Regions from separate parts of the Streptomyces sp. NBC_01450 genome, predicted to be linked through region 1. Evidence: riboswitches for the same ligand, from Rfam matches in the RefSeq annotation. Region 1 holds a riboswitch; the other holds the start of a gene.
What was found. Region 1 has a riboswitch for ZMP and ZTP ahead of OG568_RS44245 (bifunctional 5,10-methylenetetrahydrofolate dehydrogenase/5,10-methenyltetrahydrofolate cyclohydrolase). Riboswitches for the same ligand answer to the same signal wherever they lie in the genome.
Positions count from the first base shown of each region.

Region 2: another riboswitch for ZMP and ZTP. It lies ahead of OG568_RS21210 (glycine hydroxymethyltransferase); the one in region 1 lies ahead of OG568_RS44245 (bifunctional 5,10-methylenetetrahydrofolate dehydrogenase/5,10-methenyltetrahydrofolate cyclohydrolase).

Region 1 covers NZ_CP109480.1:9,915,612-9,929,775, reverse strand. Annotated here, with positions in the region: gene OG568_RS44310 (SDR family NAD(P)-dependent oxidoreductase) at 1-257, opposite strand, end outside; gene OG568_RS44305 (hypothetical protein) at 276-812, shown strand; gene OG568_RS44300 (SDR family oxidoreductase) at 815-1,729, opposite strand; gene OG568_RS44295 (MBL fold metallo-hydrolase) at 1,855-2,484, opposite strand; gene OG568_RS44290 (S-(hydroxymethyl)mycothiol dehydrogenase) at 2,484-3,569, opposite strand; tRNA gene OG568_RS44285 (tRNA-Met) at 3,758-3,831, shown strand; gene OG568_RS44280 (hypothetical protein) at 3,904-4,176, opposite strand; gene chvE (multiple monosaccharide ABC transporter substrate-binding protein) at 4,577-5,665, opposite strand; gene OG568_RS44270 (ABC transporter ATP-binding protein) at 6,529-8,283, shown strand; gene OG568_RS44265 (hypothetical protein) at 8,435-8,731, opposite strand; gene OG568_RS44260 (nuclear transport factor 2 family protein) at 8,904-9,269, shown strand; gene OG568_RS44255 (MarR family winged helix-turn-helix transcriptional regulator) at 9,294-9,893, opposite strand; gene OG568_RS44250 (hypothetical protein) at 9,935-10,096, shown strand; ZMP/ZTP riboswitch at 10,114-10,200, shown strand; gene OG568_RS44245 (bifunctional 5,10-methylenetetrahydrofolate dehydrogenase/5,10-methenyltetrahydrofolate cyclohydrolase) at 10,224-11,075, shown strand; gene OG568_RS44240 (CU044_5270 family protein) at 11,131-12,111, opposite strand; gene OG568_RS44235 (RNA polymerase sigma factor) at 12,104-12,667, opposite strand; gene ctaD (aa3-type cytochrome oxidase subunit I) at 12,773-14,164, shown strand, end outside.
Region 2 covers NZ_CP109480.1:4,759,354-4,773,517, forward strand. Annotated here, with positions in the region: gene OG568_RS21185 (FAD-binding oxidoreductase) at 1-232, shown strand, start outside; gene OG568_RS21190 (decaprenylphospho-beta-D-erythro-pentofuranosid-2-ulose 2-reductase) at 273-1,028, shown strand; gene OG568_RS21195 (2'-5' RNA ligase family protein) at 1,040-1,624, opposite strand; gene trpS (tryptophan--tRNA ligase) at 1,823-2,836, opposite strand; gene OG568_RS21205 (hypothetical protein) at 2,975-3,643, shown strand; gene OG568_RS21210 (glycine hydroxymethyltransferase) at 3,689-5,185, opposite strand; ZMP/ZTP riboswitch at 5,167-5,253, opposite strand; gene rocD (ornithine--oxo-acid transaminase) at 5,381-6,589, shown strand; gene OG568_RS21220 (glutathionylspermidine synthase family protein) at 6,602-7,813, opposite strand; gene OG568_RS21225 (hypothetical protein) at 7,873-8,223, opposite strand; gene OG568_RS21230 (DMT family transporter) at 8,354-9,181, shown strand; gene OG568_RS21235 (winged helix DNA-binding domain-containing protein) at 9,311-10,456, opposite strand; gene OG568_RS21240 (DUF3050 domain-containing protein) at 10,545-11,324, opposite strand; gene OG568_RS21245 (hypothetical protein) at 11,532-12,146, shown strand; gene pabB (aminodeoxychorismate synthase component I) at 12,177-14,164, shown strand, end outside.

The DNA of each region.
Region 1 (14,164 bases):
ACGTCGAGCGAGCCGAAGGAGTCCACGGCGTTCGCGACGGCCGCCTCCACCGCCGCCCTGTCCCCCACGTCACACGCCAACTCCTCGGCCCGTCCCCCCAGTTCACGGATCGAGGCGGCCGTCTTCGCCGCCTCGGCCGGGTCCACGTCCGTGACGAGCACCTGAGCGCCCTCCTCGGCCAGCCGGCGGGCGGTGGCCGCGCCGATGCCGCGGGCCGCGCCCGTGATCAGAACTCCGTATCCCTCGAATCGCCTCATGACGGATACCGTGCGCTCATGTCCGCGTTCATACAACAACTTCCGGCGCTGATCGGCGTGGTCATCGGTGCCCTCGGCTCGTATCTGGCGATCGTTCGGGGCGATCGGGCGCGCTTCCACCGGGAGCGGACGGCCCGGTGGGAGGAACGGCGGCTCGCGGTGTACGCCGACTACGCGCGGTCGCTGAAGAAGAGCGTCACTCTGACTTACCGGGTGGCGTCATACCTGGGCAATGACCCGCACCCTCACCCCTTGTCCCCGGAGGAGGCCGCGCCGCTGCTGGCCGAGGCCACCGTCGCGCGGGATCCGTCCGGGGAGGCGCTGATCCTCCTCGGCAGTCCGCAGGTGGTGGAGCGGGCCCGGACGTGGGTGGTCGGAGTGATGGAGATGGAGCAGTTCCTGCGCGAGGGGACGCGTGACCCGCGGGCGTGGCAGGCACTGTTGGAGCGGCAGCGCGCCGGACGCGAGGGCTACTACGCGGCCGTGCGGGACGATCTGGCGCTGCCCCCGGGCCACTCCGCGCGCTGGCCGCTGCAACCGGTGAGTCCCACCTGAGCTCACCGGTACCCCGTCACATCCGCCGGCCTGCCCGCGTCCTGGACCTCGACGAGATAGCGCCAGGCATCCGGCCTGCTGCCGTCGCGGTCGGTGAAGCCGTACTCCTGGGCGAGTTGCCCGCTGGAGAGGGACCGGCCGTTCCAGCGCGCGACGTCCGGGTCGGCGGCCAGCGCGGCCACGGCACGGCCGACGTAGGAGGGCGTCTCGGAGATGGCGAAGTGCGGGACGCGCTCGAGGCCGTCCCGCCAGTTCTCCTCGCTCACGTCGAAGGTGTCGAGCATCATCTCCGAGCGCAGCCAGCCGGGGGTGAGCGCGAGCGCGGTGGCACCGCGCGGGCCGAGTTCGTGCCCCAGGGAGAACGCCATGCGCAGGACGGACGCCTTGGCGAGGTCGTAGAAGAAGGAGACTCGGTAGGTGTCGTGGTTGTACTCGGCGGTGCCGTCGGTCATCTCGACGACGAGGCCGCCGGGGGTGCGCAGCAGCAGGGGCAGTGCGTGATGGCTGGTGATCGCGTGCGTCTCGACGGCCCGGCGCAGCAGCGCGAGGCCCTGGTCGAGGTCGGTGTCCCAGAGCGGGGTGTCCCACTCGAAGTCCTTCTCGCCGCCCCAGATGTCGTTGACGAGGAGGTCGAGGCGGCCCCGTTCGTCCGCGATGCGGGCGACCAGGGCCTCGACCTCGGCGGGGACCAGATGGTCGGTGGGCACCGCGATGCCGACGCCTCCGGCCGCGGTGACCAGGTCCGCCGTGTCCTCGATCGTCTCGGGGCGGTCGTACTCCGAACGTCGCTCGCGCGTGCTGCGTCCGGTGACGTACACGGTGGCACCGGCCGCACCGAGTTCCACCGCGATGCCTCGGCCCGCTCCGCGGGTCGCGCCCGCGACCAGCGCGACCCTGCCGTCCAACGGCCCTGCCATGTCCGACCTCCGTACTCGTGGGGTTCACGGGCTGCCTTCGCCCGTGTGTCCCCACGAGAGTCCCGCGGAAGCCGGACATCTCCTGTCGTGATTCGCCGGTGTGTCGCGGTGGTCCCGCTTCCCGCTCAGTGGCCGCGCGCGATCCACTCCTCCAGCTGTGGGGCCTCGGCACCGATCGTGGTCGAGTCCCCGTGACCGGTGCGGACGACCGTGTCGGCCGGGAGGGTGAGCAGACGCTCGCGGATCGACTCGACGATCGTCGGGAAGTGGGAGAAGGAGCGCCCGGTCGCTCCGGGCCCGCCCTGGAAGAGCGTGTCGCCGGTGAAGACGGTGCCCAGCCCCGGGTCGTAGAGGCAGACCGCGCCCGGGGCGTGGCCGGGCGTGTGCAGGACGGTCAGGTCGGCGCCGGCCGCCTCGATCACCTGTCCGTCCTGCAGCCAGGCGTCGGGGAGCCGGTCGGGGTGGGTCTGCTTCCACAGCGGCAGATCGTCGGGGTGGAGCCAGATCGTGGCGCCGGTCCGCTCGGCGAGGGCGGGCGCGGCGTCGATGTGGTCGTTGTGCGCGTGGGTGCACACGATGGCCAGCAGCCGCCGGTCGCCCACCGCCTCGGCGATGGCGTCGGCGTCGTGCGCGGCGTCGATGACGATCGCCTCGTGGTCGTCGCCGACGATCCACACGTTGTTCTCGACGTCCCAGGTGCCGCCGTCGAGCGAGAACGTGCCCGAGGTGACGAGGTGTTCGACCCGGGCGCCCATCACAGCACCACCACCGAACGCAGCACGTCACCGTGGTGCATCCGCTCGAAGGCGGCCTCGATCCCGTCCAGGGCGATCGTCTCGGTCACGAACGCGCCCAGGTCCAGTCGCCCCTGGAGGTGCAGGTCGATGAGCATCGGGAAGTCGCGGGACGGCAGGCAGTCGCCGTACCAGGACGACTTGAGGGCGCCGCCGCGTCCGAAGACGTCGATCAGGGGCAGTTCGAGCTTCATCTCGGGGGTGGGTACGCCGACGAGGACGACCGTGCCGGCGAGGTCGCGGGCGTAGAAGGCCTGCTTGTACGTCTCCGGGCGGCCGACCGCGTCGATGACGACGTCGGCCCCGAAGCCGCCGGTGAGTTCCTGGATCGCCTCGACGGGGTCGGTCGAGCTGGAGTTGACGGTGTGGGTCGCGCCGAGCTTCGACGCGGTGGTGAGCTTCCGGTCGTCGATGTCGACGGCGATGATCTTCGCCGCTCCGGCCAGCCGGGCTCCGGCGATCGCCGCGTTGCCGACGCCACCGCAGCCGATGACGGCGACGGAGTCGCCACGGCCGACGTTGCCGGTGTTGATGGCGGCACCGATGCCGGCCATCACGCCGCAGCCGAGCAGCCCGGCGACCGCCGGGGAGACCGCGGGGTCGACCTTGGTGCACTGTCCGGCGGCGACCAGGGTCTTCTCCGCGAAGGCTCCGATGCCCAGGGCCGGGGACAGTTCGGTGCCGTCCTTGAGCGTCATCTTCTGCTTGGCGTTGTGCGTGTTGAAGCAGTACCAGGGCCGCCCGCGCAGACATGCGCGGCACTGCCCGCACACCGCACGCCAGTTGAGGATCACGAAGTCGCCGGGAGCCACGTCCGTGACACCGTCGCCGACCGACTCCACGATCCCGGACGCCTCGTGGCCGAGCAGGAAGGGGAAGTCGTCGTTGATGCCGCCCTGCTTGTAGTGCAGGTCGGTGTGGCAGACCCCGCACGCCTGGATCTTCACGACGGCCTCTCCAGGCCCCGGATCCGGCACGACGATGGTCTCGACGCGCACCGGCTCGTTCTTGCCCGGGGCGATCACGCCACGTACTTCCTGCGCCATGGTGGTGAACCCTTCCGTAGATCGACGTTCGTCAACCGACCCTACGGTGTGACCCGCCGGTAACCGACCGGTAGAACGCCAGGTGGCGTGCGCAGGCGGTCAATGGCCAGCCGCCAGCCCGCCTCTGCGGCGGGCGTCCGATCATGGTCTCGAGGCCCGAATAAGTGGCGTAGGGTAGAGGAATCCGACGCGGGGTGGAGCAGCTCGGTAGCTCGCTGGGCTCATAACCCAGAGGTCGCAGGTTCAAATCCTGTCCCCGCTACTGATGTGTGAGGGGCCGGCACCATGGTGCCGGCCCCTCTCTTCGACCCGCTCGGCCGGAGTCAGCGGCGTGTCAGCGAGACGGGTGAGACACGCGCGCAGCGAGAGCCCCTCCGCGGCGGCTACGGCGGATAGTGAAGACCCTCGCCGCCTGCACCGCGACCAAGGTGATAGCGAGAGCTCGTCTGCGACGCCGTTGCCAGCCGGCGATGGTGAAGCCGACGACCGGCACCAGTGCCGAGACGCCGGCAACCGCCCCGTCCGTTCCGGTCATGTCCTTCAAGGAACTGCCCGCGTCAACGGCCGACAACTTGCGGCGCTCGTACGGGACTTCATCCAGGTTCATCGGATCCCCCTCGGGTGGGGGTCTCAGCGCGCCGGCCGCGGCGTACATGTGGACGGCGCAGCGGCTCCCTTGCCGCGATACCGCCTGGTGGGCGAAAGACATGGTGCGCCCACGTATCCGCCCCTCCAGGGGCCGCATCCGGAGCGGATCGCGCCGCATGCGCCCGAGGTCCTGCCCACCTGGTGTGGCTCGACGGCCGACGCGTGCCCGGGGGCACACCGCGCGACGACGCCCGCCGGCACGACGTGCTCGCCTCCCGCTCCGGCGGCCGCCAACCCATTCGGGTCCATGCCCCACCCGGCCATCGACCCGCTGTTCATCACGACCGAGGGCCTCACCGAACAGTAGAGCCGCCGGACGACGGGGGCTCTACTCGTACCGTTCCGCCGGTGTCGTACGGCTACTTGAGCTCGGCGTCGGTGTAGTAGCCGGTCGCAACCAGAACGCTGTCGTAGTTGGTCTTGTCGACGCTGATGGGCTGCAGCAGGTAGGCGGGCACGACCTTGGCACCGTTGTCATAGGTCCTGGTGTCGTTGAGCTGCGGCTTCCTGCCGTTGAGCACGTCGTCGACCATGCTCGCGGCGACCTCGGCGAGCTGGCGGCTGTCCTTGTAGACGGTCTGCGACTGCTGACCCGCGATGATCGACTTCACCGAGGCCAGTTCGGCGTCCTGCCCCGTGATGACCGGAAGGGGCTTGCTGACGGACCCGTAGTTGTACGCCCTCAGCGCTGCCAGGACGCCGATGGAGATGCCGTCGTACGGCGACAGGACCGCGTCGACCGTCCTGCTCTTGTACGTCGTGGCGAGGATGGAGTTCATGCGCTTCTGCGCGGTGGCACCGTCCCAGCGCAGGGTGGTGATCTGCTTGAGCGCGGTCTGACCGGACTGGACGACCAGTTGCTTGCTGTCCAGGAACGGCTGCAGGAGGTGCAACGCGCCGCTGAAGAAGTACTTGGTGTTGTTGTCGTCGGCGGAGCCGGCGAACAGCTCGATGTTGAACGGGCCCTTGCCCTTCTCCAGGCCGAGCTGGTCGATGATGTAGCGGGCCTGGAGCCGGCCAACCTGCTCGTTGTCGAAGGAGGCGTAGTAGGTCACGTTCTTGGTGCCGAGGATGAGCCGGTCGTAGGAGATCACCGGGATCTTGGCGTCGGCCGCCTTCTGGAGCACTTTGGTCAGCGACGTGTTGTCGATGGCCGCGATGATCAGCGCACTGACGCCCTGCGTGATCAGGTTCTCGATCTGGGAGACCTGGGTTGCCGGCTCGTTCTCGCCGTAGACCAGCTTGGCCTTGTACCCATTGCCCTGCAGGTTCTTCACGATGCTCTTGCCGTCGGTGATCCAGCGCTCGGAGGCCTGGGTCGGCATGGCGATGCCGATGGTGCCGCCCTTGGAGCTGCCCGTGCTGCTCTCGCCGCCGCAGGCGGACAGGGTGAGGGCGGAGGAGGCAGCTCCGACAATGGCGGCGAGGACGGTTCTGCGGTTGTGCATGGTGATCGTTCCTTGTTCTTCTCGTCGTTGAGAGACGGCGTAACTGATGCCTGTGGGGAAGTGGCGGTGGAGCGGGCCGGGCAGCCGGCGAGCGGGTCGAGCGCGAGCCGGCCGTGCCGTGTCCAGGCTCAGGTACCCGCAGATGGCGACGTACGGGTGGATCTCGGCCGCCCTGGACAGCGTGACCTTCAGGTGGAGCGGTGCGCCGCGGCGGATCAGCCCGGCGACCTTGTGGATCCGCACATGGCCGCCGAGGTCGTCAGGGTCTTGGGTGCGCGTCTCCACGGGAGTGAACTGCCCATGGATCTGCGTGATGTGACGGCTGGTCAAGCCGTCGATCGCATGGGCGAGGTCGATGCTCAGGAGCCTTGGTGCCTCACAGATCGCCGATGGGTGCGCCGACCGGCCCGGGGCTTCCGGGTCTTGCCGACGCTCATGATCGCGATCCCGTTGCCGGCGCGTGTCTGAAAGCACGCCAGGTTGCGCCGCGACGTTACGTCCACGTGTGTACCGACTCCGGTGATGCGCAAGGAAGTTGCCTTTCAACCGTTCGAAATGTCGTCACACGTTCGGAACGATGGCGTGACTCTAAGTAGGCAGGGCGCGAAGTGTCAACGGGTCGAACAAGTACGGTTCCGTAAAGGCACTGGAGATTGCTCCGAAAACGCGACGTACTGCGAACCGGGCCCGGGCGAGGTACTGGTCCGCGTGCTCGACGACCGCCCGCCCGACAAGGACGGGCCCCGCTGACGCTCGCCATGGTCCGCGACGCGGACGCCCTGCGCGGCGGGCCACCCGTTCCCGTCCGGGGGCCGCGCCGACGTAGCCTGAACGCCCCGCACCGAACTCCCGCTAGGAGCACCGTGAGCATCGCTGAGCCGCACGCCGGACCGCCCGCCTGGCGGCTGCTTCTCGGGTACGTACGACCGCATCGATGGGCCCTGCTGGCAGGCGCGTTGCTGGCGCTGACGACCGGCGCCACCGGCCTGGTGCTGCCGCTGGTGGCGCGGGGGCTCATCACCGACCTGTCGCACGACCGGCCGATCGGGCGGGCGCTCATCGGCATGGCGGCACTGGTGGTCACCAACGCCGCGGTGGGGGCGCTGGGTTCGTACGTACTGCGGCGTACCGCCGAGTCGGTGGTGCTCGGCGCGCGGCGCGCTCTTTCCTCGTATCTGCTGCGGCTGCGGATACCGGCGGTGGACCGCAGTGAACCGGGCGACCTGATGGCCCGTATTACCTCCGACACGACGCTGCTGCGCGAGGTCACCACCGATTCGCTCGTGGGCATCGGCACCGGTGGTCTCACCCTGGTGGCGACGGTGGTGATGATGGGCCTGGTCGACGTGGTGCTGCTCGGCGTCACTCTGGGGGTGATTCTGTGTGCGGGGACGGTGCTCGGCGTGATCGTGCCGCGCATCAACCGGGCCAGCAAGCAGGCGCAGGACGCCGTCGGCGTGATGGGCGCCTCGCTGGAGCGGATCCTCGGCGCGCTGCGCACGGTCAAGGCGTCGGGTGCCGAGCACCGGGAGGAGCAGACCGTCCACGCGGCGGCCGAGGAGTCATGGCGGCAGAGCGTACGGGCCGCCAAGTGGTCGGCGGCCGCGGGCAACACGGCCGGGCTGGCGATGCAGATCGCCTTCATCACGGTCCTGGCGGTGGGCGGCGCGCGGGTCGCGACCGGCGCGATCGACGTCGGCACGCTGGTCGCCTTCCTCCTCTACGTCTTCTATCTCATGTCGCCGATCCAGCAGGTCGTCGGCGCGATCACCCAGTACCAGACCGGCGCCGCCGCGCTCGCCCGCATCCAGGAGGCGCTGCGGCTGCCCGCCGAACCGGACGCCCTGCCCGCGCCGCTGCCGGCCCCCGGCTCCGCACCGGCCGCACTCGCCTTCGACGACGTCCGCTTCCGGTACGCCGACGACCTGCCGTACGTCCACCACGGCGTGACCTTCGCCGTCCCGGCCCGCGGTATGACCGCGTTCGTCGGCCCCTCCGGCGCGGGCAAGACCACCGTGTTCTCCTTGATCGAGCGATTCTACGACCCCGAGGCGGGCGTCATCACGGTCGACGGCCGCCCGCTGGAGGAGTGGGACCTGCCCCGGCTCCGGTCGGCCATCGGGTACGTGGAGCAGGACGCCCCGGTCCTGTCCGGCTCCCTGCGCGAGAACCTGCTCCTCGGCAATCCGGAGGCCGACGAAACCGAGGTCACCCGGGTGCTGAAGACGACCCGGCTCGACGGGCTGGTCGCCCGGCTGCCGCGCGGCCTGGACACGCTCGTCGGGCACCGTGGCACCAGGCTGTCCGGCGGTGAACGCCAGCGCGTCGCGATCGCCCGCGCGCTGCTGCGCCACCCCCGCCTGCTGCTCCTGGACGAGGCGACCTCACAGCTCGACGCGGTGAACGAGGCCGCGCTGCGCGACACGGTCGCCGATGTGGCCCGTACGACCACGGTCCTGGTGGTCGCGCACCGGCTGTCCACCGTGACGATGGCCGACCGTATCGTCGTGATGGACGCGGGCCGCGTACGCGCCGTGGGCACCCATCGGGAACTGGTGGCCGGGGACCCCCTCTACGCGGAGCTGGCCGCGACCCAGTTCCTCGCGACGGCGGGCTGAGGAGAGCGGACCGTCGCGCGTTCTCCATGTGAGGTTTCCTTCACTCGACCGCCGCCGACCCGTATCCGCCCCCGGCACGGGATGCCGGCGGCGGACACGGGCTGGGACAGGCCCAGGCCTGATCCAGAAGACCTGATCCAGAAGACAGGTCCTAGGCCTGGAGGCCCGGGAGGAGTCCGGTGACAGGGGCGACCAGGTCGGTGACCTGGCGCAACTGGTTGAGGTCGTTCAGGCGGTTGAGTCCGGCCAGCTGGTCGGCGACCCGCGGGATGTCGGCCTGGTGCTCCGCGGGGATGCCACTGGCGGCGAGCGCGTCGAGCTGGGTCATCGGGTTCAGCTTCCCCGCGGCCGGAGCCTCGGCGGCGGCCGCGGACGCCATCGGCGCGGCAAGGCCCGTCACACCGACGGCGAGACCAACGGCGGCGACCATACGTCGTGTTGAGATCATGCTTGCAGCAACAGTCCCGGACGGCGCACGGTCACGGCTGTCCCCCGCTCCTCACCCGAGAGGCGCATCGCATCGGCTGGGCTTGCCGTGAACGGTGGGGCAGAGCACTCTCGGTAGAGAGGCCCTTCGCGGTCCCCTCGGTGGCGGACCGCGGCCTTCCAAGGAGGTCGACATGGGCACCATGGCAGGCCCCGCCTTCGACACCGAAGCGCTACGCCGGGGCATAGAAGGACACAATGCGGCGGATCTCCTGTCGCTCTACGCGGACGACGCGGAAATGACCATCGTCGACCGCAATACCCAGCCGAGTCACCCGATGGTCAAACACGGTCGACGCGAGATCGCCGAGATGCTCAACGACGTGTACAGCCGCGACATGACACACAAGTTGGAAGAGTGTGTCGTCCAGGGCGACCACGTCGCGTTCACCGAGTCCTGCCAGTACCCGGACGGCGTGCGGGTACTCGCCAGCTCGATGGTCTCGCTGCGCGACGGCAAGATCGTCGAACACACGCTGCTGCAGGCATGGGACGAGTAGGAAGGAACTGGCCGAAGGTCCAGATCAACTCTCGCCTGACCTGGACCTTCTCGGCGAAGGCCGCGATGGGCCGCTCGCGCCCGCAGCGGCGTCGGCTGCCACGACCAGTTTCCGCAGCAGGTCTGCGAGCGTCAGCTTCTCTGCTGGGGTCAGTACTGCGAGCAGTGCGTTCTCACCCCGGTCCTCCGACACCGCCTGCTGTTCGAATGCGGCGTATCCGGCATCGGTGAGCCGCACCTCCACGCGACGCCGGTCGGCCGTGTGGTGCGTACGCGCGATCAGCCCCGCCCCTTCCAGCGGGCCGAGCCGCGCGGACAGGGCGCCGCGGGTCAGCCCGAGCATGTCGGCGAGCTGCGAGGGGCTCGCCGCGTAGGGCGGCCCGAGTCTGCGCAGCATCAGCAGCACCTTGAACTGCCAGTGCTGCAGCCCGTCGGAGTCGAGCATGTCCCGGCGGGCCTGAGCCGCCCGCCGAGCCAGGATCGCGAGCCTGACGAAGATCTCCTCCTTGACCGGGTCCATCCAGTCGAGTTCCTTCGCCCAGACCGCGACGTGGCGGTCGACCGAGTCCGCCGCCGAGGCCTGCCCGTGCACGACCTTCGCCTCTCCCGCCTTCACGTCTTCCATGCGCCTCTCCGTAAACAGTTTTCTTGTGGATGGTTTTCCTGATGACTGATTTCGCTGCCCTGACGAGCACCGCAGTTACCCTTGGTACGGTCGTACTGCGCCACGAACTCAGCGCCACGGCAAGGGAGTTGAGGACCGGCGATCGCTGGGAACGTGCGACGCGCCTGCTCGACGCGGCCGCTGCCGCCGACTCGGGCCGCTGATCGTACGAGCTACTCTGGTCGCGGGCCGTGACTGGCGCTGAGGTGGAGTACCACCGGGGAGCGGCCTGACGAACGGGTCTTTGCCGCGCGCCTGGGCGATTGTGTCGGCGACGCTCAGGAGTAGCTCATGTCCCAGGCCCAGCTCATGGACGGCGCGGGTCTCGCGCGCCGCATCGTGGAAGAGACCGCCAAGCGCGCGGCCGAACTCACCGGGCGCACGGGGACGGCACCGTGTCTCGCGACGGTGCTGGTCGGCGAGGATCCCGCCTCGGTCACCTACGTCCGGATGAAGCAGAACCGCAGCCACAAGGCCGGCATCGAGTCCCGGCACGTCGCCCTGCCCGCCGACACCACCACGGCCGAGCTGGTCGACACGCTGAAGGCGCTGTCGGGCGACCCGGCCGTGCACGGCATCCTGCTCCAGCACCCCGTCGGGCCGCACATCGACGAGCGCGCCGCGTTCGAGGCCATCGCGCCGGAGAAGGACGTCGACGGGGTGACGCTGAGCTCGTACTCGGCGATGAGCTTCGGGCTGCCGGGCTTCGTGTCCTGCACCCCGGGCGGCATCATGCGACTCCTCGACGAGTACGACGTCGACCCGGCCGGCAGGCGCGCCGTCGTGGTGGGGCGCAGCGCGATCCTCGGCAAGCCGGTCGGGATGCTGCTGCTCGGCCGCGACGCGACGGTGACCTACTGCCACTCGCGGACGACCGGTCTCTCCTCGGTCGTGCGCGAGGCGGACATCGTGGTGGCCGCCGTGGGCCGGCCCCGGCTGATCCGCGGCGAGGACATCAAGCCGGGAGCCGTCGTGATCGACGCGGGCTACAACCCCGGGAACGTCGGCGACGTCGACTTCGACACCGCCCGCGAGCGGGCCCGGTTGATCACGCCGGTGCCGGGCGGTGTCGGCCCGATGACGATCGCGGTCCTGCTGGAGCAGACCGTGACCGGGGCCGAGCGCCAACTCGGCCTCCGGTAAGGCATTTCGACGTCGCTTGCGGCGTTTTCGGTCCGCTCACCGGGCTTCGGGCCGCTCAGCGCATCCACGCGCTGTACGACATCACGTCCCCGGCCTTGACCCCGTACTCGGGATCGTCCTTGGTGACGGTGTCCTCGATCCCGAGTACGGCGCCGCTCCTCGGGTCGAGGATCAGCATCCGTCGCGTGGAGTGCGCGGCGTCGTCGTACACGTACGCCTGCCCCTGCCTGCCCAGCCGGTCGGTGACCGCTCCGGCCGGGCGCAGCCCCTTCGCGTCGGCGAGGACACGGACCAGCGCGGCGTCCTCGCGGGTGCCGAGGGTCCAGTTGTTCAGCAACTCGCCGACGGCGTCGAGGAGTCCGGAGGTGTCCATCGCCCCCCTGAGGTCGATCTCCTCGAGGTAGGAGCGCAGCCGCTCGGCGTCGCGCGGCGGCGGGGCCACCGGCGGGGCGTCGCTCCAGCTCGGCGGGTAGGTCTGCCTGCTGAGGACGTGCCCGTCCTCGACCGTGCGGGGGGCGGGGTCGGCGTCGGTGAGGACCGGCCTGCCCGGGTGGCGGGGGTCGGTCGCCACGACGAGCTCCGTGTGGCTGTCGTCGGCCTTCCAGCGGACCACGCGTTCCTCGGGGACGGTGATCGGCGGCCGGGCCCCGGGCCCCATGCCCATGCTCCAGGTCTGTACGTGGGTGCCCTGGACGAGCCGCAGCGAGCCGCCGGACGCCGCCACCGCGTCGGCGAGCCGGTCCAGGGGTACGGGTGTGGAGCCCGCCTCGACCATCAGCGGGCGGGGTGCGGCCACGGCCGGGGTGGTGGTCGATCCCGACAGCGTGAGCGTCAGGACGACGACGCCTACGGTGGCCGCGCCGGCGACGCTCCAGACCCAGCGGCGCAGCGGGCGGGGGCGCCCGCTGTCCCGTTCGCCGTGCAGCAGTCGGTTGAGGCGACGCTCCGCGTGCTGGTCGAGGGGGCGGTCGTGGAAGCGGGGGTCGGCGGCGGTCACCGGGTTGGCACGGCGCAGGATGTCGAGTTCGTCAGCCATGGCCGTGCTCCTTCGAGGTGTCGCGGCCGGGCGGGGCGGTGCCAGCGGCCACGGTGACGTGCATACGGTCGATCTCGGCTCTGAGCCGGCGGCGGGCGCGGTGCAGGCGCATGGTCGCGGCGCGGGTGCCGCAGCCGAGGGCGACGGCGACCTCGTCGACGCCGAGTTCCTCCCAGGCCGTCAGGCGCAGTACCTCCTGGTCGGCCGGGGAGAGCCGGGCCAGCGCCTCGTGCACCCAGTCGCCCGGCGACGACGAGTCGGGACTGTCGACGATCTGTCTGCCGTGCGCGCTCTCGTCGTTGCCGAGCCGGTCGAGGAGCCTGCGGCGGCGCCCGTAACCGCGTACGGCGTTGGCCAGGCAGTGGCGTGCCACCCCGTACAGCCAGGGAAGCGGGAACGGCGGAAGGTCGGACCGGCGCCGCCAGGCGACGGTGAAGACCTCCGCCACCACCTCCTCGACATCACTGCTCCGGCCGTCCAGTCGCCTCGCCACATAGCGGCTGACCGCCCAGTAGTGCTCGCGATAGGCAGCGGCGAAGGTCTCGTCGTTGCTCATGGTCCATATGTGTCCGGCAGGTGCGCGATCGTCACAGGTGTCGGTGTGACGCTCGTCGCTTCACTCAAGTGTGACAGCGGGCCCGGCGCCGGACACAGGCGGGGCATGGAAAGCACCACAGTCACGACGCCACCCGCAGCCCTTCCCACGCGTGCGCGGCGTCCTGGATTCGCCGCGGTGAAGTGGCTGACCACCACGGATCACAAGACGATCGGCACGCTGTATCTGGTCACGGCGTTCGGCTTCTTCTGCGTCGGCGGGGTGATGGCGCTGCTGATGCGCGCCGAGCTCGCCCGGCCTGGGCTGCAGATCATGTCGAACGAGCAGTTCAACCAGGCGTTCACGATGCACGGCACGATCATGCTGCTGATGTTCGCGACGCCGCTGTTCGCCGGTTTCGCGAACTGGATCATGCCGCTGCAGATCGGCGCGCCCGACGTGGCGTTCCCTCGGCTGAACATGCTGGCGTACTGGCTCTATCTCCTCGGCTCGCTGATCGCCGTGGGCGGTTTTCTGACGCCTCAGGGCGCGGCCGACTTCGGCTGGTTCGCGTACGCGCCGCTGTCGGACGCGGTCCGCTCACCGGGTGTCGGCGCCGACATGTGGATCATGGGTCTGGCTCTCTCCGGTTTCGGCACGATCCTCGGCTCGGTCAACTTCATCACCACCATCATCTGCATGCGCGCCCCCGGCATGACGATGTTCCGCATGCCGATCTTCGTATGGAACGTGCTGCTCACGGGTGTCCTGGTACTGCTGGCCTTCCCCGTGCTCGCCGCCGCCCTGTTCGCGCTGGAGGCGGACCGAAAATTCGGTGCGCATGTGTTTGACGCCGCAAATGGCGGAGCCTTGCTATGGCAACACCTCTTCTGGTTCTTCGGCCATCCAGAGGTGTACATCATCGCGCTGCCGTTCTTCGGCATCATTTCCGAAGTCATCCCGGTGTTCTCCCGCAAGCCGATGTTCGGCTACATGGGCCTGATCGCCGCGACGATCTCGATCGCCGGTCTGTCCGTGACCGTGTGGGCGCACCACATGTACGTCACCGGTGGCGTACTGCTCCCGTTCTTCTCCTTCATGACGTTCCTGATCGCGGTACCGACGGGTGTGAAGTTCTTCAACTGGATCGGAACGATGTGGAAGGGGTCGCTGAGTTTCGAGACCCCGATGCTGTGGGCCACCGGCTTCCTGATCACCTTCGTCTTCGGTGGTCTGACCGGTGTGATGCTCGCCTCGCCGCCGATGGACTTTCCCGTCTCGGACTCGTACTTCGTGGTGGCGCACTTCCACTACGTGATCTTCGGTACGGTCGTGTTCGCGATGTTCTCCGGATTCCACTTCTGGTGGCCGAAGTTCACCGGCAAGATGCTCGACGAGCGCCTCGGAAAGATCACCTTCTGGACGCTGTTCGTCGGATTCCACGGCACGTTCCTGGTGCAGCACTGGCTGGGTGCGAACGGTATGCAGCGCCGCATTCCCGACTACCTGGCGGTGGAG
Region 2 (14,164 bases), 5.2 Mb from region 1:
CCTCGCCCTGGACATCCCCGCGAGCCTGCCGGGCCTCGGCGCCTTCCTCGACGAGCTGGACGAGGAGGTGGCCGGGGCGGGCGGGCGCGTGTACCTGGCGAAGGACGCGCGACTGCGGCCGGAACTGCTGGCCGGGATGTATCCACGGCTCACCGAATTCCGGCGACTGCGGGCCGAGTTGGACCCACGCGGGGTGTTCACGTCCGACCTGTCCCGCCGCCTCGACCTCTAGAACCGTCCCGCCTCCTCACCCCTCCCCTCTAGGAGTTGTCATGAAGGACGCCTTCGGAGCCCCCCAGTCCCTGCTGGTCCTCGGCGGCACGTCCGAGATCGCGCTGGCCACGGCGCGCCGTCTGATCGCCCGGCGCACCCGCACGGTGTGGCTCGCCGGACGGCCCTCGCCGGCCCTGGAGCGGGACGCCGAGCACCTGCGCGCACTGGGCGCGGACGTCCGTACCTTGTCCTTCGACGCGCTCGACCCCGAGTCCCACGAGACGGTCCTCGGCAAGGTCTTCGCCGAGGGCGACCTCGACATGGTGCTGCTCGCCTTCGGGGTCCTCGGCGACCAGGCCCGGGACGAGCGGGAGCCGGTGGCCGCCGCCCGGATCGCGCAGACCAACTACACGGGCGCGGTGTCGGCCGGGCTGGTGTGCGCGCGAGCCCTCCAGACACAGGGGCACGGTTCCCTGGTGGTGCTCTCCTCGGTCGCGGGCGAGCGGGCCCGCCGCTCCAACTTCATCTACGGGTCCAGCAAGGCGGGCCTGGACGCCTTCGCCCAGGGCCTGGGCGACGCGCTGCACGGCACCGGCGTCCATGTGATGGTCGTACGCCCGGGGTTCGTCCGTACGAAGATGACCGCGGGGCGCACCGAAGCGCCCATGGCCACCACACCGGAAGCGGTCGCGACGGCCATCGAGGTGGGGCTGCGACGGCGCTCGGAGACGGTGTGGGTGCCGGGGGCGCTGCGACTGGTGATGGCGGCGCTGCGGCACGTACCGCGGGCGGTGTTCCGGCGCCTGCCGATCTAGCTCGACCGCCCCTAGCGGCTGGCGATGGTCCCGCGCTCGATGTCCATGTGGCCCGCCTGCGGTGGCACCACGGTTCCCCCGAAGGCGAACTCCCGGAGCTTGCGCCACACCCCGTCGGAGCCCTGCTCGTAGAGCGCGAACCCCATGCAGGACCACTCGGCGTCGTAGTCGGCGAGCTCCTGGAAGGCGCGGTCCATCGCCGCGTCGTCGATGCCGTGCGCCACCGTGACGTGCGGGTGGTACGGGAACTGCAGCTCGCGTGCCACCGGACCGGAGGCGTCGCGGACCCGCTGCTGGAGCCAGGTGCAGGCCTCGACGCCCTGGACGACCTTCACGAACACCACCGGCGACAGGGGCCGGAAGGTGCCGGTGCCGGACAGTCGCATCGGGAAGGGCCGGCCGGCCGCGGCGACCTCGGTCAGGTGCGCCTCGACGGCCGGCAGGTCGGCGGCGTGGACCTCCGTCGGTGGCACCAGGGTGACGTGCGTGGGGATGCCACAAGCCGCGGGGTCGCCGAAGTCCGCGCGCCGCTCCTGGAGCAGGCTGCCGTGAGGCTCCGGGACCGCGATCGACACGCCGATCGTTACGGTCCCCACGTCGTCTCCTGTCGTCGTGTCCGGTGCGTTGTCGGTCGCGTTGCCGGTTGCGTTGTCGTTCGCGTCGCCGGGCGCGTTGTCTGGTTCGTACTCAGCCGTCCGGCTATCGACTGTAAGGCCCCGGCTGTGTTGTGGGCAGGCGCAGCCATAGTGATGTGCGGCGCTCTGCCCAGCGGTACGTGTGTGCGGTCGTACGCCTCAGTGCTTGGCGGGCAGGAAGCCCACCCGGTCGTACGCCTGCGCGAGCGTCTCCGCGGCGACGGCGCGCGCCTTCTCGGCTCCCTTGGCCAGGATCGAGTCGAGCGTCTCCGGGTCGTCCAGGTACTGCTGGGTGCGCTCCCGGAACGGCGTCACGAAGTCGACCATGACCTCGGCCAGGTCCGTCTTGAGCGCACCGTAGCCCTTGCCCGCGTACTTCTCCTCCAGTTCCGCGATACCGGCACCGGTGAGGGTCGAGTAGATGGTCAGCAGATTGCTGATACCCGGTTTGTGCTCGCTGTCATACCTGATGACGGTGTCCGTGTCGGTGACCGCGCTCTTGACCTTCTTGGCGGTGGTCTTCGGCTCGTCGAGCAGGTTGATGAGGCCCTTCGGCGTGGACGCCGACTTGCTCATCTTGATCGACGGATCCTGGAGGTCGTAGATCTTCGCCGTCTCCTTGAGGATGTACGGCTTCGGGATCGTGAAGGTCTCGCCGAAGCGGCCGTTGAACCGCTCGGCGAGGTCGCGGGTCAGCTCGACGTGCTGGCGCTGGTCCTCGCCGACCGGGACCTCGTTCGCCTGGTACAGCAGGATGTCGGCGACCTGGAGGATCGGGTACGTGAACAGGCCGACGGACGCGCGGTCCGAGCCCTGCCTGGCGGACTTGTCCTTGAACTGGGTCATGCGGGAGGCCTCGCCGAAACCGGTCAGGCAGTTCATGATCCAGGCGAGCTGGGCGTGCTCGGGGACATGGCTCTGGACGAAGAGCGTGCAGCGGTCCGGCTCGAGACCGGCGGCGAGCAGCTGCGCGGTGGCGAGCCGGGTGTTCGCCCGCAGGTCCGCCGGGTCCTGCGGCACGGTGATCGCGTGCAGGTCGACGACCATGTAGAAGGCGTCGTGGGACTCCTGCAGGGCCACCCACTGGCGGACGGCGCCGAGGTAGTTGCCGAGGTGGAACGAGCCTGCCGTGGGCTGGATTCCGGAGAGCACGCGGGGACGATCAGAGGCCATGTTCACCATTCTCTCAGGTGCACCCGGGAGCTCGGGAACAGGTGGGAGCAGAGCACTCCCCGGAGGGGGGACCCGGGCGGATACTCGAGGCAGGTGCCGGGCGGACGGGGGACACGCATGGCGGGCCGAGGCAGACGGATGAGATCGGGGATCGTCGTGTTGTCGGGTGTGGTGCTCGCCGTGGCGGCGGCGCACCCGGCGGGGGCTCTCGCACCGGCCGCGGGGCCGAGAGGGCCGGACATGGCCCTGGTCATCGAGGGCGGCACGGGGCGGACGACCGCGCTGCACTCCGGGGAGCGGGACTTCACAAGGCTGTGGAACCTGCTGACTCCCACCTTCACGGGGACCGAGCGGGTGCCGGACGCGTGGGCGGCGGGCGACTTCCCGCCGGTGCGGGCCACCGTGGTGTGGGGGCTGAGCGGGGTCGGGGGCTGGCCGCAGACCGACAGCGCACCGGGGGGCGACATCGCCATGGCCCGCCAGGACCAGCTGTTCGTGGCCGCGGACGGCACGCCCTGGGTACGCACGGACCCCGCGCCCGATGTGGTCGACGACGACATCCGCTGGCATCGCGTGGCGCGCTCGGTGTACGAGCGGGTGGTCGAGCGGGGGAAGCTGCTCGACGCCGCCGCAAGCGCACCGGGCTCGAAACGGGGTGTCGAGGAGCGTGCGCGGTGGGTGCTGCCCGGGCTGGGCGCGGGTCTGCTCCTCGGGGCCGGCGTCGCCTTCCTCGTACGCCGCGCGGCGGCCCGGCGGGAGGGAGCCGGACCGCCGCGGGAACCACGACAGGAGCTGATCGACCTCTGACCCAGGAGGCCTCTGGACCAGGAGGCCTCTGAACCAGGAGGTGGGTCAGCCGAGGTCGATCTCCGGGTAGAGCGGGAACGGGGCCAGCAGGTCGGTGGCGCGGTGGGAGACCTCGTCGGAGATCTTCGCGTCCAGGACGTGCTGGGCCTTGGACGGGGCGCCCTTGGCGGTGGTGCCGGGCTCGGCGGCGGTGAGGACGCGGTCGATGAGACCGGCGATCTCGTCCATCTCGGTGGTGCCCAGACCACGGGTGGTCAGCGCGGGCGTGCCGATGCGGATGCCGGAGGTGTACCAGGCGCCGTTCGGGTCGGCCGGGATGGCGTTGCGGTTGGTGACGATGCCCGAGTCGAGCAGCGCGGACTCGGCCTGGCGGCCGGTGAGGCCGTAGGAGGAGGCGACGTCGATCAGGTTGAGGTGGTTGTCCGTGCCGCCGGTGACCAGGGTGGCGCCGCGCCGCATCAGGCCTTCGGCGAGGGCGCGCGCGTTGTCGACGACGGCCTGGGCGTAGTCGCGGAACTCGGGGCGGCGGGCCTCGGCGAGCGCGACGGCCTTGGCGGCCATGACGTGCGGGAGCGGGCCGCCGAGGACCATCGGGCAGCCGCGGTCGACCTGCTCGGCGAGGCTCTCGTCGCACAGGACCATGCCGCCGCGCGGGCCGCGCAGCGACTTGTGCGTGGTGGTGGTGACGATCTGGGCGTGCGGGACCGGGTCGAAGTCGCCGGTGAGGACCTTGCCCGCGACCAGACCGGCGAAGTGCGCCATGTCGACCATGAGGGTCGCGCCGACCTCGTCGGCGATCTCCCGCATGATCCGGAAGTTCACCAGGCGGGGGTAGGCGGAGTAGCCGGCGACGATGATCAGCGGCTTGAACTCACGGGCCGACGCCCGCAGCGCCTCGTAGTCGATGAGACCGGTGGCGGGGTCGGTGCCGTACGAACGCTGGTCGAACATCTTTCCTGAGATGTTCGGGCGGAAGCCGTGGGTGAGGTGGCCGCCCGCGTCCAGGGACATGCCGAGCATGCGCTGGTTGCCGAAGGCCTGACGCAGCTCGGCCCAGTCGGCCCCGGAGAGGTCGTTGACGTTGCGGACCCCGGCCTTCGCGAGGGCCGGGGCCTCGACACGCTGGGCGAGGACGGCCCAGAAGGCGACCAGGTTGGCGTCGATGCCGGAGTGCGGCTGGGCGTAGGCGTGCTCGGCGCCGAAGAGCTCGCGGGCGTGCTCGGCGGCGAGGGCCTCGACGGTGTCGACGTTGCGGCAGCCGGCGTAGAAGCGGCGGCCGACGGTGCCCTCGGCGTACTTGTCGCTGAACCAGTTGCCCATCGCCAGCAGGGTGGCCGGGGAGGCGTAGTTCTCGGACGCGATCAGTTTGAGCATGTCGCGCTGGTCGGCGATTTCCTGGCCGATGGCGTCGGCGACGCGGGGCTCCACGGCCCGGATCACGTCGAGGGCGCTGCGGAAGGCGGTGGACTCGGTGGAGAGGGGCTCGGGCATGGAAGGCCTCCGGACGTGGCGTTCAGCGTTCACGAGTCGGCCCAGGCGCACGGCACACAGTTCACGAGCCGCTCCCCGATGGTCGATCCCATCCCAGCGCGCCAGTCACGGCCCGCCGCCAGCCTACCGGGCGCGCCGGATCGCCGGGTTCCGGCGTCCACCATGCGAGCGACGATAAGAAGGGGGCCACGAGCCCGCCCCTCCCCGTGCGGCAGCGATCCCCGCGCTGCAGGAAACGGAGATCCCGTGACCACCACCGAACGACTCATCGCCTCCGCCGACGCGCACGGCGCGCACAACTACCACCCGCTGCCGGTCGTCGTGGCGACGGCGGACGGGGCCTGGATGACGGATGTCGAGGGCCGCCGGTTCCTCGACCTGCTGGCCGGCTACTCGGCGCTCAACTTCGGTCATTGCAACCGGCGGCTCATCGACGCGGCCCGGGCGCAGCTGGAGCGGGTGACGCTGACCTCGCGGGCCTTTCACCACGACCGGTTCGCCGACTTCTGCGCGCAGCTCGCGCAGTTGTGCGGCATGGAGATGGTGCTGCCGATGAACACGGGCGCGGAGGCGGTGGAGACCGCCGTGAAGACGGCCCGGAAGTGGGGGTACCGCGTCAAGGGCGTCCCCGACGGCCGGGCGAGGATCGTCGTGGCGAGCGACAACTTCCACGGCCGTACGACGACGCTCATCAGCTTCTCCACGGACGCGGAGGCCCGGACGGACTTCGGGCCGTTCACGCCGGGCTTCGACATCGTGCCGTACGGGGACCTGGCCGCGCTGCGGGCCGCGGTCACCGAGGAGACGGTCGCGGTGTTGCTGGAGCCGATCCAGGGCGAGGCGGGCGTGCTGGTGCCGCCGCCCGGCTACCTCGCCGGGGTGCGGGAGGTGACGCGGGAGCGGAACGTCCTCTTCGTCGCGGACGAGATCCAGTCCGGTCTTGGGCGCACGGGCCGCACCTTCGCGTGCGAGCACGAGGACGTGGTGCCGGACGTGTATGTGCTGGGCAAGGCGCTCGGGGGCGGGGTCGTGCCGGTGTCGGCGGTGGTGTCCAGCAGGGAGGTGCTCGGGGTGTTCCGCCCCGGTGAGCACGGGTCGACGTTCGGCGGGAACCCGCTGGCCTGCGCGGTGGCCCTCGAGGTGATCGCGATGCTGCGGTCGGGCGAGTACCAGCGGCGCGCCACGGAACTGGGTGACCATCTGCACCGGGAGCTGGGGCTGCTGACGAGCACGGGGCATGTCACGGCGGTACGCGGGCGGGGGCTGTGGGCGGGTGTCGACATCGCCCCCGAGTACGGCACGGGGCGCGAGATCTCCGAGCGGCTGATGGACCGGGGCGTCCTGGTCAAGGACACCCACGGGGTCACGGTCCGGATCGCCCCGCCGCTGGTCATCAGCAAGGAGGACCTGGACTGGGGGCTGGCTCAGCTGCGTGCGGTGCTGGGCGCCGAGTGAACGCCTGGAGGATCACGTGGGGTGGGAAACCTGTCCCGGGAAGATCACGTGGGGCAAGAAGCGGGCGTACTCGTCGGTGATCAGCCCGGACGACTCGCGGATGCCGAGCCCCGCCGACTCGTCGTCCACGACCCAGGCGCCCAGGACGACGTGGTTGCCGTCGAACGTCGGCAGCGGAGCCAGCTCCTGGTAGCAGCACGGCTCGTCCTCGCGTACGACGGGAGCGGCGCCCGGCGCGTGCACGGTCACCCCCGCGCCCTCCCGGCCGAGGAGGGGCTTGGCGACGTACCCCTTGGTGGCGGCCAGCTCCCGGGGGCCGTCGAGGTGGGCGGGGAGGAGGTTGGGGTGGCCCGGGTACAGCTCCCAGAGGACGGCGAGGAGGGCCTTGTTGCTGAGGAGCATCTTCCAGGCGGGCTCGATCCACAGGGTGGTGCCCGTACCGCCGCCGTTGTCGAGGGTGTCCAGGACGTGGTCGGCGAAGCGGTCGGTGGTGAGCCACTCCCAGGGGTAGAGCTTGAAGCAGCTGCGGATGAAGCGGAGCTGGTTGTCGACGAAGCGGCCGGAGAGGGGGTCCCAGCCGATCTCCTCCACCGAGATCCAGTCGGTGTCGAGGCCCGCCTGCTCCGCCGTCTCCTTCAGATACGCGACGGTCATGAGGTCCTCGCCGAGTTCGTCGGCGGCGGAGTGCGCGAAGTAGAGGGGGCTGCCCGGTGGGAGGAGGGCGGCCTGCTTCTTCCAGGCGGCGACGAGGCGTTCGTGGAGGGAGTTCCACTGGTCGGCGCCGGGGAAACGGTCCTCCATCCAGAACCACTGGGGGCTCGCCGCCTCGACGAGGGAGGTCGGGGTGTCGGCGTTGTACTCCAGCATCTTGGCGGGGCCCGTGCCGTCGTACCGCAGGTCGAACCGGCCGTAGACGGAGGGGAGTTCGTCGCGGCGCCGCCAGGCCTCGGCGACCGCCCGCACGACGCGCGGGTCGGTGATGCCGAGGTCGGCGAAACGGTTCTCCTTGACGATGTGCTCGGCCGCCGCCAGGCACATGCGGTGCAGTTCCTCGACGACCTCCTCCAGCGCCTCCACCTCCGGGAGCGAGAAGGCGTAGTACGCGCTCTCGTCCCAGTAGGGGCGCAGGGAGTCGTCCGGGTAGCGGGTCAGCGGGTAGATGAGGCCCTGGTGCTCGACGGTCTGCTGCCAGCCGGGGCGGGGCTCGATGGTGCGGCGTTCCATGGCGTACGGGTCCGATCGGTGCGGGGCGCGTCCTACAGGTGTGGTGACGTAGGGGACGCTCAGCCGCCGGAGCTGCCCTTGCCGCTGCCGAAGCCGCCGCGGTCGACGGAGTGATGGCTGCCGCCGCTGGTGCTGCTGCCGGATCCCTTGCTCGCCTTGGTGAACGAACCGCCGTCGACCCAGCCGCTCTTCTTCTTGCCGCCGTAGTACCAGCCGCTGCCGACCGAGGTCTTGGTGGTCTTGCAGTTCTTGTCGGCGACGACCTTGTAGCCCTTGGCCGAGGTGTAGCTGTCGCGGTCGACGCAACGCTTGTCGGGGTCCGAGGAGCAGGCGGTGAGAGCCGCCGCGAGAAGTCCCATGCCGCCGAGTACGACCGTGCCCGAGCGCAGTTGCCGTCGTGTGTCTGCCATCTTCTGTCCCCCGTTGTCCTGACCGTGCGTATTGCTTGGCGCAAGCGATCAGATTAGAGACCCATTGGGCAAGGTGGGTGAGGCCCCCCTTCGATTCGGCGTCCCCTACAGTCACTTCGTGCTCTTTGGAATGGTGTGCGCACTTGGTGCGGCGGTCTGTTTCGGTACGGCGACGGTGTTGCAGGCGATCGCCGCGCGGGCGGCGGCCGACAGCGGCGGCTCGGGCGGGGACGCGGCGCTGCTGCTGCGGGCGCTGCGGCAGTGGCGGTATCTCGCGGGCCTGGCGCTGGACGGGCTGGGCTTCCTGCTGCAGATCGCGGCACTTCGCTCCATCCCCATCTACGCGGTCGGGGCGGCGCTGGCGGCGAGCCTCGCGGTGACGGCGGTGGTCGCCGCGCGGCTGCTGCACGTGCGGTTGAGCGGGATGGAGTGGGCCGCGGTGGGGGTGGTGTGCGCGGGGCTCGGAATGCTCGGGCTGGCGTCCGGCACGGAGGGCGGCGAGGCCGGGTCGACGGCCCTCAAGTACTGGATGCTCGGGACCGCCGTGGTGGTGCTGCTGCTCGGTCTGGTGGGCGGGCGGATGTCCGGGCGGGGGCGGGCGCTGGTCCTCGGACTGGGCGCCGGGTTCGGGTTCGGGGTCGTAGAGGTCTCGGTACGGCTGATCGACGACCTGGCGCTCGGGCCGCTGGTCCGCAATCCGGCGACGTACGCGTTGCTCATCGGCGGAGGAGCCGCGTTCATCCTGCTGACCTCGGCGCTGCAGCGCGGCTCGGTGACGACGGCCACGGCGGGGCTGGTCATCGGCGAGACCATCGGACCGGCGCTCGTGGGCGTGATCTGGCTGGGCGACCGTACGCGCGAGGGCCTGGCCTGGCTGGCCGTGCTGGGATTCGTGGTCGCGGTGGCGGGGGCGTTGGCGCTGGCACGGTTCGGAGAGGCGCCGGTGGAGGAGGGGTGACGGGGCGACGGGGCTGAGCCCGGGAGTGACCGACTCAGGCATCCGGAACAGCCACATCCAGCCATACTCCTCTTCGGAGCAAGGCCCACAACGCACAACCTGGGGAAGTCCGAGCGGCGGAACCGCTGATCACGGCAGCGTCGGCAGCAGCCGCACCTCGGCTTCGGGGAGCTTGGCCCACCAGTGGTGGTAGCGGCTGTAGACCGCCGCTTCGCGCTCTGCGAGCAGCGTCGTCAGGGACCGGGCCTCGGTGGCGAGTCCGTCCCAGACAGCGGGCGGGAGGGGACGGAACGCGGTGGCCTCGATGCCGCCGTCCACCGGCCGCCACACACCGGCGACGTAGCCGTCCACCAGCAAGGTGGGCAGTACGTCGCCGTTGTTCCGGATCACCACGGAGCGGTAGGCGGGGGGTATCACCCGGCTGCGGTCGGCGTAGGCCAGCAGAATGCTGTCCCACATCGCCATGAGCCGGGGCGGCGCGGGGGTGTCCGCGGGCGGCCGAAGGGCTCCTGGCAGGTCGTACAGCGTGACGCCGTCCGGCCCTTGGAGCTGCTCGACGGCGCCGTCCAGAGCGCGGAGCGCCGCACGGACAGGTGCCCGCTGCACCATGGCGAACTGCCCGACGTCCGCCACCGACGCGGGCCCGAACCCCGCGAGATAGCGCAGGATCAGGGTCCGCAGCGCCTCCGGGTCCACCTGCCGCCCCGTGGGCACGGGCCCGGTCCCGGCCGCGACGAAGGACGCTTTGACACCGAACGACCACGGCGCGCCCGTCGGGGCATGGTGCAGCGGCGCGTACGCCTTGAGCCCCCACCACGCCCCGTCCTTCTCCTCGGAGCCGAGTCGCTCCTCGACCCATGCACTCATTTCGGCCGCGGTCCGCGGGCGGGCGGCGAAGGCCAGCAGCTCCGCCATCACCGCCTCCGCGTCCGCCGGCGTGCGCCTCCCCGCAGCGAAGCGGGACCCGAGGCGAGAGCCGTACAGGACCGGTTGCATCGCCGCACGGAACATCTGGTAGTCCTCGGCGTGCACAGCGTGCAGGGTGATCCGCATCAAAGTCGCCTTGACCACCGAGCGCCGGGTGAAGGCGGCATCCAGTTCGGCCGGGTCGAAACCGGAGAGACGATTCCAGAGTGCGAGATACGGCGAGGCCGGTTGCTGCGCCTGAAGCGCGACGATGCGCCGCACTCCGTCGGGGACGGACAACGGCTCCCGCTCCAGCAGTAGTTGGCGGCTGAGGGTGGCTCGGTTGAGCTCGCGCGCGGTCATCTTCACGACGCGGGATTCTGCCGCACCCCGGGCGGGAGAAGCCGGGCGCAGCCCCCTCCCTGGAGACCGTTTCGGCCGCGCACCCCTCCCGAACTCAGGCCATCGCCTCCACGATCCCGTCCCACAGCCTGACCCTCGCCTCGAGGGCCAGCGTCGCTGTCTCCACCGCCTCCTGCCAGCGCGTGTCGTCCGTGCCGCAGAGGTCGGCGACCATCTGCATGGCCATGGGGGTGTGCTCCTCGCCGTCGACCTCGATATGTCGGGCCAGGTAGTCGCAGAAGAGCGGGAAGCGGTCGGTGCCCTCCTTGTTGATGACCTGATCGAACATGTCGGGGATGAGGTCCTCGCGGGAGAAGGCGAACGCGGCGGCCCGACAGTGCAGCGGCCGGTCCGCGATGATCTCGAAGGTCGTGCGGACGAACTCGACCGCTGGGGCTGGGACTTGGGCGACGCGGAGTGCCGAGGGCACGTCGTGGCCCTCGGTGACCAGGGCGAGGAAGGTGTCGATCCTGGTCACGTCGGCGTCCGCCTCGGTCATGCCCGCGCGATACAGCTCGAAGTGGCTGGTGAAGCCGCCGTTCAGCTCGTCGCTCTCCTCGACCAGGACGATGTCGTTGATCAGGCGCCGGCTGACCTCCGTGCCGCGCGGCACCCAGGGGACGTCGACACAGGTCAGTTCCCGTTGGAGGGACTTCAGGAGTGACATGAAGTCCCATACCGCGAACACATGGTGTGCCATGAACGTCGCCATGTCCTCCCGGCTGTTTATCCGCTGGTAAATCGGGTGCGTGGTGACCTCTTTACGGGCGGGTTCGATCACGGAACGCGCCCGCTCGATTCCCTCGTGGTTCACGTTCCAGTCGTACCTGGACATGGGATCTCCTTCTTGGGGACGGATGGGGGGACACCTCGGCGGTGGATGGCGATCGTGCAGCTTTACCGAGGGACCTCGCAAGCACTTTCTAGAATTACGGGAGAGTTACCAGGAGTATCGATCGACAGAAGATGTCAAGATAACTGAAAGGTAAACAAACGGTCACGATCCGGACACTCGAAAAACTTCGTTGAATATTTGAACGCGCTGTATGCGCTTTCCGTACTCGGTAGCGTGACCAGGAATCCCGTAACCGTCACCGTGGCGTATCACGTGATCCCGGGCCGCGAGACCGACTTCCACTCCTGGGGGTGGGCCGTACTGCGGGCGAGCTCGCGCGAACCTGGCTTCCTAGGGGGTGGTGTTCTTGCCGACGGAGAGGCGGAGTGGCATGTGGTCTACCGCTTCGACAGCGAGGGGTCGGCCCTGGCCTGGGAAGACTCGATCATCCGGGCGCAGTGGGCCACCCGCGCGGACCCGTTCGCCCGGGAGACGGGGCGCCGCAGCGTGCGGGGCTCCAAGAGCTGGTTCGACGCCCAGACCGGCGCACCGAAACCGCCGGCCGCGCCGCTCCCGCCCGCGAAATGGAAGCTTTGGTTCGTGAATATGAGCGCGGTCTTCCCGCCGGTTCTCTTATTCAATCTGCTCGTGATTCCGTATCTCGGAGGTCTCAATCCGCTGATCCGTACGCTGCTGCTGTGTCTCTGCGTGACGGCCCTCGTCACGTGGATTCTCATGCCGCGACTTCAGCGATTCTTCAAGAAATGGCTGTACCCACCGCTCCAGGCACTCCGCGGACGTCACAAAAGACGGACCGCGTAGGCCCGAGAACGATCAAAGGGAGGTGGGCGGGTGAAGACCCTGCTCATCGACAATTACGACTCGTACACGTACAACCTGTTCCAGCTGATCGCCGAGGTCAACGGCGAGGAGCCGGTGGTGGTCCTCAACGACGCCGCCCCCGACGGAACAGACGGAAGAATTCCGGATCTCTCGGAATTCGACAATGTGGTGGTGTCGCCAGGACCGGGGCACCCGGCCGAATCCCGTGACTTCGGGATCAGCGCCAGAGTGCTCGCGGAGTCCACGATCCCGGTGCTCGGCGTCTGCCTGGGCCACCAGGGCATCGCGCTCGGGGAGCGGGGCCGGGTGCTGCCCGCCCCGGAGCCCCGGCACGGGCATCTGTCGAGGATCCGGCACGACGAGCGGGACCTGTTCCAGGGGCTGCCGCAGCACTTCACCGCGGTCCGCTACCACTCACTGTCCGTGCACGAGCCGCTGCCCGGGACGCTGGAAGCCACGGCCTGGTCGGAGGACGGCGTCCTGATGGGGCTGCGGCACCGCACCCGGCCGCTGTGGGGCGTGCAGTTCCACCCGGAGTCCGTCCTCACCGAGTACGGCCACCGGATGCTCGTGAACTTCCGCAACCTCACGGCGCGCCGCGCCCGTAAGACCCGTACGAAGAACACCGCGGTCACCCCGTCCGCGGCGGCCTTCCCCGCCCCGGCCCCACCCTCCCGCCCCGCGCGGACCGTCCGCCCCGCCCACCGGCTGCACACGCGCCGCATCGCCACCGCCGTCGACGCGGAGGCCGCCTTCACCCGGATGTACGCCGCCTCCCCGCGGGCGTTCTGGCTGGACAGCGCGCGGGTCGAGGAGGGGCAGTCACGGTTCTCGTTCTTCGGTGACGACTCCGGGCCGCTGTCGGAGTTCGTCCGGTACGACGTCACGAGCGGCCGCTGCGAGATCGAGCGGGCCGGGCGGCCGCCGCGCAAGGTCCGGGCGAGCGTCTTCGACTACCTCAAGCGGCAGTTGGCGAACCGCCACGTGGACGCCACCGGACTGCCCTTCGACTTCACCGGCGGATACGTCGGCTACTTCGGGTACGAGACCAAGGCCGACTGCGGCTCCCCCAACCGCCACCGGGCCGAAACCCCGGACGCCTGCTGGCTGTTCGCCGACCGGCTGATCGCGGTGGACCACCAGGAGGGCTTCACCTACGCCGTCTGCGTGGCCGAGGACACCCCCCAGGCCACCCGGGAGGCCACCGACTGGCTCGACGGCGCGCTCGCCCAGCTCACCTTCGTCGGCGCCGACCCGCAGCCCTTACCGCCCGCGCCCGTGTCGGCCGAGCCGGACCTCGGCGCCGCCGAGCCGTGGCTCGTCCGCGACCGGGACACCTACCTCGCGGACATCGAGGCCTGCGCGCGGGAACTCCACGCGGGCACCAGCTACGAGATCTGTCTGACCAACGCCGCCCGGCTGCCCGCGCCGCCCGACGCGTACGACTTCTACCGGGTGCTGCGCCGCGTCAACCCGGCGCCGTACGCGGCCTTCCTGCGGTTCGGCGACCTCGACGTGGCGAGCGCCTCCCCCGAACGCTTCCTGCGGATCACCCGGGGCGGCGTCGCCGAGGCCCGGCCCATCAAGGGCACCGCTCCCCGGGGCTCCACCCCGCAGGAGGACGCGGCCCTCAGGGACGCGCTCGCCGCCGACGCCAAGACCCGCGCCGAGAACCTGATGATCGTCGATCTGCTCCGCAACGACCTGGGCCGGGTCTGCCGGACCGGGACGGTACGCGTCTCCCGGCTCATGGCCACCGAGACCTACGCCACCGTGCACCAGCTCGTCTCCACCGTCGAGGGCCGGCTGCGCCCGGACACGGAAGCGGTGGACTGCGTCCGCGCCTGCTTCCCCGGCGGCTCGATGACCGGCGCGCCCAAGCTGCGCACCATGGAGATCATCGAGACGCTGGAGACCGAGGCGCGCGGGGTGTACTCCGGGGCCCTCGGCTACCTGGGGTGCAGCGGCGGCGCCGACCTCAACATCGTCATCCGTAC